2 regions of the Vallitalea sediminicola genome follow, and region 1 is predicted to be linked to the other one. Evidence: riboswitches for the same ligand, from Rfam matches in the RefSeq annotation. Region 1 holds a riboswitch; the other holds the start of a gene.
The links. A riboswitch is a leader RNA that binds a small molecule or an ion and turns the genes downstream of it on or off. The one in region 1 is predicted to bind cobalamin.

Region 1 (8,420 bases):
TGTTTCAATGACCTTAAATGGTGCATTAGCAGGACTTGTTGCAATTACTGCTGGATGTGCAGTGGTTACTCCTGTGGGAGCTGTCATGATAGGTATTATTTCAGGTGTGACCATAATATTTGGTATAGAATTTATTGATAAAATATTGAAAATAGATGATCCAGTTGGAGCTATTGGTGTACATGGAATATCTGGAGCATTGGGAACTATCTGTGTTGGTTTATTCTCAGCAGATGCAGAAGTAGGATTAGGTCTATTCTATGGTGGAGGTTTTAGACAATTAGGTGTTCAGGCATTAGGAGTAATCACCGTAGCAGCTTGGGTAATAGCAATAGCATTTATCATCTTCAAAGCAGTTGATTTGACTATAGGATTAAGAGTAAATAAAAGAGAAGAGAACATAGGATTAGATATAGAAGAACATGGTATTGAGAGTTATGCTGATTTTGAGATAAAAGTGATGTAATATGTTAATATATCTATTAAGCAAGAAGGGACTGCCGTATAAAAATATTATAGGCTTTAGGAAGAGTGATTTTGTATGGCTAGAGTACAGCCCCTTCTGCTTTAACCAGATATATTTTTAAGAGGATTTTTCTTATATTTATTAGTATTCATCATAGGAATGAAGAATGGGCAATCATTATAATCATCCATTAATATTCTAACATCAAGGTTAAAAACATCATGTAAGATTTCCTTAGTAATTATACTCTTAGGATCACCTTGCTTATATATGTCTCCATCCTTGATGACAATTATTTTATCAGAATATCTAGCAGCTTGATTCAGGTCATGTAGAACCATGACAATAGTTAACTTCATTGTATGATTAAGCTTTCTAACCAATTCCAATACTTCAAATTGATGACTGATATCAAGATATGTTGTGGGTTCATCCAATAGAAGAATATTGGGTTTTTGACATAGTGCCATAGCAATCCATGCCCTTTGACGTTCTCCACCAGATAGAGTGGTAACTTGTCTATCTTTTAGATGTTCCATTTTAGTCAGCTCTATTGCCCAGTTAATAATATCAATGTCTTCTTTATGAAGTTTGGCAGTCCAATCAAGATGTGGATATCTTCCATAACTAACTAGGTCAAAGACTGTAAAATCATCAGGTGCAGTAGGAGATTGAGGTAATATGGACATTTCTTTTGCTAATAACTTAGTATCCATCTGAAAAATTGAATTCCCATTAAGGTATACATCACCATATTTAGGTTTTAGATTTCTTGATAATGCTTTTAATAGGGTTGATTTGCCGCAACCATTTGTACCTATCAAGGTATTTATGGAACCTTTTTTTATGTTCAAGGAAAGGTTATCGATTATATTGTTTTTGCCATAATTAATTGTCACTGAATTAGTTCTTAACACGATTTTTCAAGCCGCCTCTCAATAGGAATATAAAAAATGGTGCGCCAAGCATTGACATAACAATACCTACAGGTATTTCTACAGGGTCCATAACTATTCTTGCGATTGTATCACAAAACATCATCAAAGATGCTCCCAGTAAAGCACTTGCAGGAAATAGATATCTATAGTCAGAACCGATTATAAGTCTTGTTATATGAGGTACAATCAATCCAACAAATCCTAACAATCCAACATTACTTGCTGAGCTGGCTGCTAGTAGTGAAGCTAAAGCAATAAAAATTTTTCTTACTCTCTCAATTTTCAGTCCTAGTCCTGTGGCTATTTCGTCACCAAGCATTAATATATTCAATTTCTTAGATAATAAGAAAGCTACAATTAATCCAAATAGTGCATAAGGCCATAATGCATAGAAATCTTTCCAAGTCTTAGCGGCTAAACTACCTACCATAAAACCTAATGCATTTTGCACTCTGTCAGGATAGAAGATTAGGATTGTATTAATCCAAGCTCCTAAAAATGATGATACAGCAATACCTGCTAATATCATTCTAAGTGGCTTAATACCATTCTTCCAAGAAAGTATGTATATTAACATAGTAGTAAATAATGCAAAAGCAAAAGCAATTGGTGTAACAAGATAATCATAATCAGGAAAGACAACTAGGATGAAAACAGCACCTAATCCCGCTCCAGAAGAAACACCAATAGTATTAGGTGAAGCTAGGGGGTTTCTCATTACCCCCTGTAACATGCCTCCAGCCAAAGACAAACATATACCAACAGTTCCAGCTACAAGTGACCTTGGAACTCTTACTTTCCATATAATATTTCTATTGACTCCTGTTTCATCAATAAATATAGCTTTTAATATTTCTGGAACTGATATCTTAAAAGCACCTAAACTAATACTAAAAAGAAATGATATGAAAGTAACAATTAGCAAAATGATTAGTATGGTAATCTTATAAGAATGTCTGTTTTTTAATTCGTTCATTATTTAAATACCTGAGGATATAATATTTTAGCTAAATATTCAAATGCTTCAGGATATTTTGCATTTGGTTTGTAATGGAATAATTCTGGTGGAAGATAATGTACATTACCTTCTTTTATTGCTGTAAGTGTAGCCCATGCTTCATTTGATTCTAAGTCATCTTTTATACGAGTCTTAACTTTTTCAAGATCCCCCATAGGAACAACTAATATTACATCAGGGTCTTTTTCAAGGATTTTTTCCAAACTAAAATCTACTTTTGAACTATTTTCAACTGGTGAATCAGTAATAATATTGTTAGCTCCAAGCATTTCTAACATATTTCCTACTAGACCTGTAGAAAGTTCTGCTTTTACATATTTTGAAGAACCAAATAAAATAAATACATTAGGCTGTTCTTCTTTTTTTGCTTTTTCACAGATTTTATTTACATTTTCCTGTAGAGCTTTTACTTCTGAATCATAAATATCATCTCTACCAGTAATCTTTGTAAATAATCTTAATGTATCATTAAATCTACTGTAAGGATTATTACTAACATCAACATATGCATATTCTATGTTATTGCTTTTTAGTATATCTTCCATTTCTACGTGTTGGCTTCTAGTTGAGCTTAAGATAACTAAGTCAGGTTCTAGAGATAATATTTTTTCAACACTAGGTGCGTTTACTTTTCCCACTTGTTCAATATCCTTAGCAGCTTCTGGAACATTAGTTTTACCACTTACTCTAGCAATGGCTTCTCCACCTGCTAGATACCAGATATCTAGAATAGAATTCATAAGAACAACAACTTTTTTTGGATTCTTAGTAATTGTTTGTTCATCACCTAATGGGTTCAAATATGTAATAGTTGTATCAGTATCTTCGACTATGAATTCGGGTAATGCCTGTGAATCTTCAGTTGCAGAATCTTTTTCTGAATCATCACTAGATGTAGCTGTATCTTTTTCAACATCTTTATCTTCATCAGTAGTTTTCTCAGTGTTATCTGGAGTAACAGTAGTTTTTGATGAATCCTGCTGTTTAGAACATCCACTAAATGAAGTAACGGTCAAAATAAAGATTAATAAAATGGCGATACGTTTCATGTTTTTCATTATTAAAGTCCTCCTAGAAATTCTTTTATTAAGGTATCATTGAATTTTAATCTAATAGTCTTTTAAGGAGTGATATAAATAAAAAAACCTACAACTAATCGTTGTAAGTTATATTAACAAATTAAATAAGTTTATCATATGTAAAATTATTAATTAATTAATGTAATCGTATCTTCTCACCCGAAGTTAGTTACATGGATTATTAAAGGCAGGTTTCCTGACTCGTAGTTCAATTTACTCTCTTAATCTTCCCAGTTTCCCAGTGATATATCTAAGATTTCATCCCTACTTACAGTAGCGGGGGCTGTAGAGGATTCACACCTCATTCCCTATTATCTTATAATGGTAAATTTTGTTGGTTTAACATTATAAAAGCACCTTCAAAGAACTATTAAATTTTAAAGAAATAGTATCATAGTTTTATGGTAATGTCAATGTGATATGGATAGCATTACATTATTAATGTTTCATTGACATAGGGCTTTATATGATTTATTATAAGATTAAATTAATTAACGATTAAATAGAAATATATATGTTTGAGGATAATTCTTATTAATTCTCAAAGGGAATCAGGTTAGAATCCTGAACGGTCACGCCACTGTGTAAATAATTTCCTTTTATATTAAGGAAGTTATTATAGTCAGAGTACCTATTTTAATCCTAATACACTTACGTATTATTTTGCGTAAAAACTTTGCGAGGGACAGAGGGTGTAACTATTTATTATTCATTAATAAATAATGTATATCATACTCTTATCTCGTTGTAGGTAAGAGTTTTTTATTATATATAAGGAGGCAGTTATTATGGAAAAGAAAAAAGCGATATTAGTTGTAAGTTTTGGAAGTAGTTATGAAAGTGCAAGAAGAGAACAGATAGAACCTATAGAAAAATTGATAGAGACTACATACACTGATTATAAGGTAGTACGTGCATTTACATCTAACATAATAATAAGAAAGTTAAAAGAAAAAAATATATTAATAGATACACCAAAGGAAGCATTAAAACGATTGATTGAAGAAGGTTTTGAACACATCATTGTACAACCAACCCATATAATACCAGGTTTTGAGTATGATAAGATAAAAACAATAGTTAATATAATGAATCATAATAAAAATGTACATATTACTCTTTCATGCCCTTTGCTATATCATAAAAATGATTATAAAGAAGTTATAGAAGCATTGAAAACTTATATCCCTAGTGTAGATACTAATGAAGCTGTTGTATTGCTAGGGCATGGTACTGAACATTATGCTAATACAAGCTATTATTATTTACAATATCTTCTAGAAAATGAACAGTTACCAATATTGATAGGAACTATAGAAGATGGAATTGAATCAATTATCAAGAGATTGAAAAAAGGAAAATACAGTAAAGCAGTTCTTATGCCATTTTTGGTAGTTGCAGGAGATCATGCCCACAATGATATGGCAGGAGACGAAGAAGATTCATGGAAAAATGTACTAATTGCTAATGATATAGAAGTTAGAACAATAACTAAAGGATTAGGTGGTAACCAAGCAATTAGAAAAATTTATCTTAATCACCTAAAGGAAGCAGTGAATAATCAATGATGACGGAAAAACCTAGATTAATTATATCAGCTCCAAATAGCGGAACGGGTAAAACGACTCTTACAATAGCGTTAATGGCCGCATTATGTAAAAGAGGATTAAAAGTACAACCATATAAAGTAGGACCTGATTACATAGACACGGGATTCCATGAAAGTGTAACTGGTAGACCCAGTATTAACATAGATGGATGGCTTTTGAAAGACCAGATGAACAGATATCTATTTGATAAATATAATCAAGATGCAGACATAAGTATCATTGAAGGTGTCATGGGATTATATGATGGTTATGGCAGTGAGCCTATGATTGGTAGTACAGCGCATATATCCAAGATACTGAAATCCCCTGTTATATTGGTGATGAATGTAAAGGGAATGTCAACCAGTGCTGCGGCAATAGTTCATGGAATGAAAACTTTTAGAGATATCTCGATAAAAGGCGTAATAATTAATCTTCCCATGTCAGAAAGACATTATGAAATATTAAAAGAAACTATTGAAATCAATACGGATGTTCCAGTAATAGGATATCTACCAAAACTAGATGAAGTGAAACTGGAAAGCAGACATCTAGGACTTATTCAAAGTAGTGAAATAAGGGATATGAATGCAAAGATTCATAAACTCGCAGATACTATCACTGATACTGTAGATATTGATAAGTTGATTGAGATAGCTGGGAATGCAGAACCATTAGAAGAGCCTGATAGAGTTAAAACCAATAATCAATTTGATGTACATATTGCTGTAGCAAAAGATAAAGCATTCTCATTTCATTACAATGAAAATATAGAAATATTAATAGAATTAGGAGCTCATATTCATTACTTTAGTCCTCTACGAGATAAATCATTACCTGATAAATGTGATGGGATATATCTAGCAGGTGGTTACCCTGAAGTATTTGCCAAGGAACTGTCAAATAATACTAGTCTGATGGAAGATATTAGGAAAAAAGCCGATGAAGATATTCCTATATATGCAGAGTGCGGAGGGTATATGTATCTTCATGAGACTATTACCAATCTGGAAAATGAAACATATGAAATGGTTGGAATATATAAGGGTGGAGCATATATGAAAAAAAGACTCCAGAATTTTGGGTATGTTTCGGTAAAAGCAGATAAGGATACTCCTATATTCAATGAGAATACAGTATTCAGAGCACATGAATTTCACAGGTCAATAGTAGATAGAACTAAGGAACCTACATATATAACAGGATCAAAAAGAGATAAAACATGGCAGTGTGGGAAGTTATATAAAAACGTATATGGGATGTATCCACATATCTATTTCCCAGCTGAACTTAATATACCAGAAAAATTTCTTAAGACAGCGTTAACAATAAAAGACAAAAGGAGATAAGTAATGCATGATTTCATAGCTAATCCAAGAAAAATAGAAGAAGAAAGTTTTAGGATCATATATGAGAGTATGAAAAATACAGATCTTGCACCATTAAGATTGAGTATTATGCAAAGAGTTATTCATACTACTACAGATTTCATTTATGAAGATATATTATTATTCAAAGAACAAGTAGAAAATATTATATTAGACGCTTTTGAAAAAGGGTGTACAATCATTACTGATACACAGATGATAAAAGCGGGTATCAGCAAAAAGCTTACAGAGCAATTAGGTATAAAAATAGAATGTCTAGTAGGTTCAGAAGAAGCTTATAAGATTTCAAAAGAACAAGGTATCACACGGTCAATGGCAGCAGTTGACTTAGCGCTTAAGATACCAGGAGATAAAGTATTTGCTGTAGGTAATGCTCCAACTGCATTATTTCGTCTTATAGATCAAAATAATAAAAATAAAGTTGATACGGTAAAAGCAGTAATTGGTGTGCCGGTAGGATTTGTTGGAGCAGCCGAATCTAAAGATGCTCTATGGGATGAAGATATTCCATCTATAATAACAAAAGGAAGAAAAGGTGGAAGTACTATTGTAGTAGCAATAATTAACGCTGTATTAAGAGAAGCGGTGAAAAAAGTTGTCAAACAGTAGATATGTTTACAAAGGGTGCAAAAAATTAAGGACAGGCTATACAACAGGTTCTTGTGCTGCAGCTGCAACGAAAGCGGCTGCTTATATGCTTAAAAATCAAACTTTCGTAAAATCAGTTAAGATTGATACACCAAAAGGATGGGAATTAAATCTTGATGTACATAGATGCGAATATGATGATAAAAAAGCATCATGCTGTATAATAAAAGATTCTGGTGATGATCCAGACATCACTAATGGTGTTGAAGTATTCGCAGAAGTAATTTTAAGGGAAGATGATAAGATCAATATAACTGGAGGTAAGGGAGTCGGCAGAGTTACCAAAGAAGGTTTACAGATACCAGTTAATCACTATGCAATTAATCCTACACCTCTTAGAATGATAAGAGAATCAATAGGTTCTATTTTTGAAGAAAATATTGGAGTTGATGTTATTATCAGTATTCCTAAGGGAGAAGAATTAGCTAAGAAAACATTCAATCCCAAATTAGGAATTATTGGAGGCTTATCTGTACTTGGAACAACAGGTATAGTAGAACCTATGTCAGAAGATGCTTTAAAAGAGACCATAGCCCTTGAATTGAAGATAGCTCACAAGAAAAACAATAAATATGTAATATTAGTTCCAGGTAATATTGGAGAGAAACTATTTATCAAGTACTCAGGTATAAAAAACATCTCTATCGTCAAGATGAGTAATTATCTAGGTTTTGCACTAGAGAAATGTGCACAGCTAGGTTTTGGAAAAATATTAATTGCAGGTCATATTGGAAAATTAATTAAACCAGCTGGGGGTATATATTATACTCACAATAGAGTCAGTTCTACAAGATTGGAAATATTGGCTGCCTACTTAGGTATTATGGGGATGAAGCAAGAAGGTCTAATAAGTATAATGAATTGTACAACTACTGATGAAGCGGCTAAGATTATTAAGAAGACAGGTATGGAAGAAGTTTTTACAGTATTAGCTAACAAAGCAGCTACTAATTGTGAAGGGTATATTTATGATAATTTAGATATAGGTATACTATATTTTAACATGACGGAGCTATTAGCGATAAGTGATAAAGTTCAATCTATTATAGGAGAGATTAAGCATGAATAAAATAGATGTGGTTGGTATTGGTCCTGGGAATAGAGATTATATTCTTCCCATAGCTTATAGAAGCATTGAACAATGTGATGTAATAGTTGGAGGAAAGAGAAATCTAGAGATTTTTGCTTCCTATAATAAAGAAGTATATACATATAATTCTAATCTTCAAGGTATGTGTGATTATATAATAGATAACAAGAATAAGAAAAAGATAGCTGTCATTGTTTCAGGTGA
Region 2 (8,420 bases), on a different contig from region 1:
GCGGTTTGAGGGAGGTTAATTTTGAGATTAATTAAATATATTTTTGAAAATAAGATTTCATCTATTGTAATAGTAATTTTAAGTGTATTGTTAATAATATTTAGCTCAAAATATTATAAGTTGAAAAGTTATGTTGATTCTAATATTACAATTGAATCATGGGGGTTTGCAGTAGATAATTGTGGAATCATTGAGTTGTTAGAACAAGACAACATGCAAGAAGATAGGGACAAAAAAATATATAAGCTTGGTTTTGAAATGTATGATCATTACAACGAGTTATGTAGTGCATATAGAATATCAGGTGTATCGGGTAAGAAAAATACATTTGATAATAGATTAGTAGAAATACTTCAGGATGATTTAGAGGACTTTAATTATTCTGAAATTTTAAAGATACACAAAATGATAGAGGAAATATTGATAGAACATAAAGTATGCTACAAAGATTTAGAAAATTATATGAATACAAATGAAGTAGACTACAATAGATTACTTGTTAAGGAATGGAAGGAAATAATAATTAAGTTGAATTCATTAAGACTCTAAAGATGTTATCCTCATTCAAATATAAATAGTACTACAGACCCGAAAAGTCATAATGAGATAGAGCATTTTACATTGAAATGGAGTGGAAAGGAAAATTCATATACTATATAATGAATGATATTAATTTATTTAAGAAAGGGAAAAATATGGCAGGGATAGAACAAATGAATGCAGGTGCATCCGTATCAATTATAGAAAATGAGGTGTCTAGAGTTAGTATTATAAGAAATGAGACTGGTGAAGGAGTAATGACATCTTATGAAATATTGGATGGTATCTACCTGATTTTAAGTGACATTCATATGAGTAGTTTAGAGAGTGAATTGGAGCATAATGCAGATGTATTCTGTCTGGATTACTGTTATGAAGGTAGACTTGAAGTACCACTGGAAAAAGGAAAGATATATTATCAAAAACCAGGTGATATGATTATGGATAGTCGTGAAAATCCCATACGTAAGTATATTTTTCCATTGAATCATTTTTATGATATAACTCTATGCTTTTTCTTGCCTAGTGCTCAAGAATCGATTACCCAGAATTTTTTGGATTTTCCTGTGGATCTGGAACAGATGCGTAGAAAGTTTACTGCTCATTCATCACCTTATTTCGTTAGAAATCACCCTGTGGTGAACCAAATTTTTTCTAATATCAGACATTCTAAGAATCACCATAAAAATACATATATCATATTGAAAATTATGGAACTTTTATTATTACTGGATTCTTCGGATATCCATGCAGTTAATGAGGTGGATGAATGTTTTTATAAACTCCATATTGAGAAAGTGAAACTGATCCATCATACCATAACCGGCGACTTGGAGCACCGTTTTACCCTTAAGGAGCTATCAGATAAATACAAGATTCCCCAAACAGCTATGACCAACTGCTTTAAGGGGATGTACGGTAAACCCCTTAATACATATATGCGTGAATACAGAATGAACTATGCAGCCAAAAAGTTAATGCTCAGTGACTTTTCCATCGCTGACATAGGATTGATGGTTGGTTATACTAATCCCAGTAAGTTCTCCAGTGCATTTAAAGAGGTCATAGGAAAATTACCAAAAGAATACAGGAAAACCAGAATAGATGTTTCGGATAAAGGATGATGAAAAGTGCATATGACTTTAATTAAAATAAAAGAATAGAAAAGGAGTTAAAAATGAAGTTAGGACATGTTATATATAAAGTAAATGACTTGGAGGAGGCTGTAAAAGAATATACTAATAAAGGTTTTACAGTTGAATATGGCAAGAATAAAAATTCTTGTAATGCCTTAATATATTTTGCGGAAGGACCATATCTTGAATTATTACATAATACAGGTGTACCTTCCTTTGCAAAGAAAATATTTAAGTTCATTGGTAAAAAAGCTTTTGTACATAGACTTAATACCTGGGATGATTCCAGTGAAGGATTGATTGGAGTTGCCATAGAAAATGATAGGTTTGATGTGGATATTGAGCAACAAATCCTTGATAAAGCAAATCTAAAATATTTGAAGGCAAAATCAGGGAGGACAGACGCTAAGAATAGAAAATTGCGGTTTAAAGGTATCTTTCCTAATGATCTGGAAATTCCAGTTTTGGCAACCAAGTTTAACATCAATGTAAGACCTCCAAAGGATTACGTGCATCCAAATGGAGTGAAACGGATAAAAAGTGTTTCTTTCGGGACTAAAGAGGAGTTTTTCCCTGTTATTAAACAGTTATGTGACGATGAAAGACTTAAGTTGTTTGTAGGCGTAGGAGTTAAAGATTTAGAATACGAGTATATGAAATTAAATTAGTACTTAACTAAAAAAATATGTCTACACACGGTACCTCAGTGTGAGAAAACAAAGAGATAGGATTTGATTATATCAATCAGATGCCTATTTTTTGTGTTTTACGAGATGATTCAGTACGTTTATTTTTATTATCAAATGCTAAAATATATATTTTAATTTTAAAAATTATTAAATATTTAAAATATGTATATTGAAATTATTATATTAAAGTTGGTGCTATGTTTAACATTAAAATGTACAATAATAATAGCGCTTAAATTAAAAATATTAAGAATAATATATATTTGCTATAAATCTACAAATTATTTAAATAATTTATTGTATAATGTATTAATGAAAGGAGTGATAAAATATAAATATCTAAATTGACATTTAGAGATACAGTTAATTTACAAGAATCAACATAAATATAACATATATAGCAAATTAAAATGTAACTGGCAACAATAGGTTATGTTATAAAGTAATAAATAGAATAGGGAGGAAAAAATAAATGAAAAAAATATTAAGTTTATTATTAGTAGCATGTTTATTTATATCCACTACAATAGTTAGTAATGCAAGTGATTTGGGAGTATATCTTTTAACTAAGGAGTGCCCTCAGAGTATACATAATTATGTAAATAATAATATTGACAATTTTCTAAACTCAAAACACAATGAGGGTGAAATTAGTTTAGAAGATATTACAATAGGACAGGTATTTAGTATAGAAAAAGAAAAAGAATCCGATCTTGATGTGTTTTATTTCCCTGTATTTCAAAAAGGACAACTTAAATATACATTTAGGGTATATAAGGTAGATGGAAATATTACAGGCATATTATCTCCTTACTTAGTAAATGAGCTTTTAAGTGTTAGTGGAAAAACAACAACAAATAGTCCAGCAAGATTAGCTATGAATAATGGAAATGTAGTAACCGTAATTAAGGATAAGGTTACTACAATTAAAAAAGATCCTCTAGGTAGAAGTGCTAGTAATTACTCAATAAATAATAAGGATCATAATAATATTACAATAAACATAAATGAAAAAAATAATAAAAATATTATTAAAGGTCTGCATAGTTCAAGAAGACGATTATTTTCTATAGACAGTGTATCATCAAATAATTTATCCCTTGATTTAGCCGAGGTTCAAGGGCGACAATCATGGTGTTCCGCCTTTGCTGGAGCTGCTATAATTAGATATAAAACTAATACTAATGTATACGCAAAAGATATAATGACATATTATCATCCAAATAGCGAAAAATTAGAAGATGAGTATATTACTAATTATCAACTTATTAGGTATGCACAGAGGAAAGGTCTTTATCCAAGAAGGAGATCATATACACTATCACTTAGTTCAGTAGTTTCACAAATAGACAATTCTCAGCCAATGTATATAGGATGCGAAGGCAGAGGGGATTACGAAGGAGCTAGACATGCATTAGTGCTTAGAGGTTATGATAAAGTTAACAATACGTATTCAATATGGAATCCTTGGTATAAATACTATGAAACAATGCCAATGGATACTCAAGTATATACAGTAGACCCTTCAGCAAGTTTTAAGTGGGATACCACAATATATGATTGGAGTAAATTATAAAAGCTGTTAAAAAGCCATATGTAATGTATGATAGTAACCTATATGGAATATCTTCAGAATTACCCAAATCATACCCATATAGTAATATGGTTAAATCAATAACATATGTAGGTACAATTATTAAAATAATTAATAGCTGTAAAATGCCAACAGAAGAGTTTCAAACAAATAAAGATGGATATAAGAATACAAAAGTTTATGTAGATGAAGATAAGAGTAGAATCTATCTTAGATTTAACGAAGGTCTTGAAAATGATGAACTGATAAGATTCGAAAAAGATAAAAAAGCAATATAGAATAGATAATTAAATTTTTATATCTAAATAACAGTCCCAACCCCAAATATAGTGAATCACTTATGTTTTTTAAGACAATGGTGGTTCACTTATTATTTGTATCTATCATCCATAAAATCATGGATTCTACAAATTTCTACAAAATAACAGGCTAAATTCTTAATAACTATTGTGTTCTTTGATTTTTGCAGGTATAATGTTAGTGATATACAAATAAGGAAATTACAATTGAATATATAGTATATTAAGGTGCCTTAGCAATAAGGAGAATAGGAAAGTCAGTTAAAGGCTGACGCGGACCCACCACTGTAAGTAGTGATGATATTTATATTATATACTACGAGTCAGGAGACCTGCCTTAATAGGTATTAGATTAGTCGAAAGGGGATTAAAATTCGTACTTATCATTTTAGTTGCTTTTATAAATGGGTTAAAGGCCTCTTAACGTTTGTTAGGGGCTTTTTTTATTTAAGAATTAAATTGTTTGTTATCCTCTTTTAGTAGATTGTTTTAATATGGAGTTACAATATTTAAATAAGGAGTCCATATAAAATATAAAAAATAAGGAAGAGGAGAAAACAATGAAAAAAAGAGCAGTATTAGTAACTTTTTTGGTTCTCATTATAATGATTACAGGATGTAAGAGTAATCAAGACATAAAAGGAGATCAAAATCTACAAGAAGAACAAAAAGCAGGAGCAGCAAATGTAGATAATGGTACGGCTAAAGATAACACAGATTCAGTGAAGCTGGTGGATGAAGAAGTGTTAGTTGACCAATCCAAAGAGATTGTACTAGCAGGAACGAGGAATATTGCACCGGGAGAAAAAGATGCCTATTACTGTAGTTCTGCATTGATGGTATGGGAACCGCTTATTACAAAAGGTTCAGATTATGGTCCTAAGCCAAAACTTGCAGCGAGTTATTCTGCAAACGAAGATTATACTGTATGGACATTCAAGTTAAGAGAAGGTGTTTCGTTCCATGATGGAGAAGTATTTAATGCAGATGCTGTTATTGCGAATTTCAACCGAATGAAACTAGGGAAAAAGTCTTCAAGTTTTTATGGAATGGATGTTAACAGAACATATCCTGGGTTACTTGAAGTGAATAAAAAAGATGATTATACCATAGAGTTAGTTTTTGAAAATCCTTTGCCAACATTGGATTATTCAATGACTGATTTTGGTAGTGCTATGTTTAGTCCTAATAATTTTGATGAGGAAGGTAATTTCAATGGTTTCCCTATGGGAACTGGTCCTTTCAAATTAACTGAAAATGTTCTTGATGAATATTGTGTAATTGAGAAAAATAATGATTATTATGGTGAAAAAGCATTAGCAAAAAGAATTAAAATAAAAGTAATCCCATCACCAGATACACGATTTGCAGCATTAAAAGCAGAAGAGGTAATGGGTGTTATTGATCTTGGGGCTATTCAGCCTGTAATGGCTATGGAACTAATTAAAGACAATCGATTTGGCATATCACACACACCAAGTACAATTACTCACTATATACTTTTGAACGGTAACAAAGAGCCTTTTAATGATCTAAGATTGAGACAGGCAGTCAGTTTATTAATTGATAGACAATTGATTATTGATAGTTTTTATGCAGGTTTAGGTGAACCTACAGTAAATGTACTTAATGCATGTACTCCTTTCTATAAAGAATTTGAAATTGAACAGGATGTTAAAAAAGCAAAAGAATTGGCAAAAGAAATTCTCGGTGATGAAAGAGTAAAAGTTTCTTTCGTGTTAAGACAAGGAGAGCTAGATAGATATCCAAACAAAGAAGAAGCCCAGTTATTGCAGGCTCAACTTAGTGAACTGGGAATAGATGCTGAGATTACAATTCTTGAAAGTTCAGCATGGAATGATGTGGTAAAAGCAGGTGATTTTGATATTAGTTTGAAGATAAAAGGATTATCCAGTGCTGAGCCAAACACTCTGTTTAAAACTATGATGAAAACTGAAAATGGTTTGAACAAAAGATGGAATTTTGGTTATTCCAATAAAGAAGTAGATACATTAATTACTGACGTTGAAAATGAAATAGATATGGATAAGCGTAAAGAAATATATAATAAGATTCAAGCATATTCCGTTAATGAATTTCCAGCTGTTCCATATTTTAATGATGTAAACTTAATTGCTTATAATAAAAAGATTGAAGGTTATGAAGCTATGTATTACGGCGTGTCTCTTGAAAAGACGAAATGGGCTGACTAATGGGTGGTTATATATTAAAAAAAATGCTAAATGTGATTCCTGTACTTATAGGTATCACATTGGCAGCTTTTCTACTAGGTGTATTATCTCCAGGAGATCCTGCCTATATTGCTCTAACAAGAGATGGTATAACAGAACCTAGTGATGAGGAAATAGTAGAAAAACAACATGAACTTGGTTTGGATCTACCTGTACACATACAATATTTTAATTGGATAAAAAAAGTGATTAAACTTGATTTTGGAGAAAGTATATATACAGAGGAGTCCATTGGTGAAGAATTAGTGCGGAGATTGCCCGTTACGCTTAAGCTTGCCACGTATGGGTTTATACTTACTAGTTTCTTTGGTATCTTGATTGGCGTTATCATGACGTTATTTAAAGGCAGTTTCATAGATGGTTTTTTAAGATTCTTTTGTACATTTATATCATCTATACCAAATTTTTGGCTTGCAATAATTCTTATTACCATATTTGCTGAAACATTACATATTCTGCCAACAAGTGGTTATGAATCAGAGACATCATTAATCTTACCTTCAATTGTTGTATCCCTTTCAAGTATTGGTTTTATTGCAAGGCTTACAAGAGCCAGTTTTTTAAAAGTATTATCAAAAGAATTTATTGTGCTTGCAAATGCCAAAGGGCTTAGAAGTTATACTATAGGCATTATCCATATCTTTAAAAATGGAATTATACCAGTTTCTACTTATCTAGGCTTATATTTTGCATCTATACTAGGAGGTTCAAGTATTGTTGAAAGTATTTTTGCTCTTCCAGGAATCGGTAGTTATGCCATTGAATCCATCTATGCAAGGGACTACTATGTTATTCAGGCATACGTCATATTGACAGGAACAACCTATATATTTGTGAACTTTGGTCTTGATCTGTTATACTTCGCTATTAACCCTAAAATTAAAGAAAGTGAGTGCTAATATGAAAATAAAAATACCTCTTAGTGTTTTGATACTGATTATTTTATTGAGTATATTAGCACCAATAATTGCTCCATACGACCCCTTGGCAATAGACATGACATCAAAACTTGAATCACCAAGTCAGACACATTTGTTGGGTACAGATTCCTTGGGGAGAGATACCCTAAGTCGAGTATTACATGGTGGTAGACAGTCTCTTTTACTTGCATTGATTGCAACGGTATTATCCATGTGCCTTGGTATAATTATTGGTGCTTTGGCAGGATATTATGGTGGTACATTAGATGGGTTTATTACATCTATTTCAAATATATTTATGGGATTACCTGGGACAAGTATTATGATTGCTCTAGTAGGTATACTTGGACCATCCATGAGAAGTTTGATCATAGCCATTGTGGTCAATTCTTGGGTATCATTTTCAAGGCTTATAAGAGCAGAGGTTATGAATGTTAAAAACGAGTACTATGTTGATAACCTCAAGAACATAGGAGGGTCTGACATACTGATAATCTTAAAACATATTTTGCCTAATATATCCGATAGCTTGATTATTGTTTTTGTATCAAAAATAGGCGGAGTTGTTCTAGGGGTAGCCGCTCTTAGCTACTTAGGATTAGGTTTAAGTCCGCCACTACCTGATTGGGCTATTATGATTAATGATGCAAGACCATATTTTAGAAGTCATTTACAACTGGTTTTAGCACCAGGGTTTTGTATTATAGCATTTGTATGGTCAGTACATAGTATAGGTGACGGAATAAGAGATCGAATGGATGTAGGAGGACTTAGAAATGAAGACTTCTAATATTGATATAACGAATCTTAGTGTTACTTTTGATACTAAATATGGAAAAGTACATGGTGTTGATGATGTGAGTATAACTTTCCCCAAGGATGTTGTAACAGGAATAATTGGTGAAACGGGAAGCGGCAAATCATTATTAGGTATGTCCATACTACGCTTATTGTCCAATGAAGCAATTGTTACAGGGCAGTGTTTTTATA

Region 2: it holds a riboswitch for cobalamin, as region 1 does, so the genes downstream of both, ACX6CF_RS09315 (ABC transporter substrate-binding protein) here and ACX6CF_RS00240 (sirohydrochlorin cobaltochelatase) in region 1, are expected to answer to the same signal.

What each region holds. Positions count from the first base shown of each region.
Region 1 covers NZ_BTPT01000001.1:54,457-62,876, forward strand. Annotated here, with positions in the region: partial or broken gene ACX6CF_RS00220 (ammonium transporter) at 1-448, shown strand, start outside; gene ACX6CF_RS00225 (ABC transporter ATP-binding protein) at 568-1,383, opposite strand; gene ACX6CF_RS00230 (FecCD family ABC transporter permease) at 1,370-2,380, opposite strand; gene ACX6CF_RS00235 (ABC transporter substrate-binding protein) at 2,380-3,480, opposite strand; cobalamin riboswitch at 3,671-3,877, opposite strand; cobalamin riboswitch at 4,007-4,154, shown strand; gene ACX6CF_RS00240 (sirohydrochlorin cobaltochelatase) at 4,290-5,069, shown strand; gene ACX6CF_RS00245 (cobyrinate a,c-diamide synthase) at 5,066-6,439, shown strand; gene ACX6CF_RS00250 (precorrin-8X methylmutase) at 6,443-7,087, shown strand; gene cbiD (cobalt-precorrin-5B (C(1))-methyltransferase CbiD) at 7,074-8,195, shown strand; gene cbiE (precorrin-6y C5,15-methyltransferase (decarboxylating) subunit CbiE) at 8,188-8,420, shown strand, end outside.
Region 2 covers NZ_BTPT01000020.1:36,428-44,847, forward strand. Annotated here, with positions in the region: gene ACX6CF_RS09290 (hypothetical protein) at 22-549, shown strand; gene ACX6CF_RS09295 (helix-turn-helix domain-containing protein) at 696-1,664, shown strand; gene ACX6CF_RS09300 (VOC family protein) at 1,718-2,344, shown strand; gene ACX6CF_RS09305 (C47 family peptidase) at 2,838-3,941, shown strand; gene ACX6CF_RS09310 (hypothetical protein) at 3,965-4,237, shown strand; cobalamin riboswitch at 4,468-4,612, shown strand; gene ACX6CF_RS09315 (ABC transporter substrate-binding protein) at 4,819-6,471, shown strand; gene ACX6CF_RS09320 (ABC transporter permease) at 6,471-7,409, shown strand; gene ACX6CF_RS09325 (ABC transporter permease) at 7,411-8,220, shown strand; gene ACX6CF_RS09330 (ATP-binding cassette domain-containing protein) at 8,207-8,420, shown strand, end outside.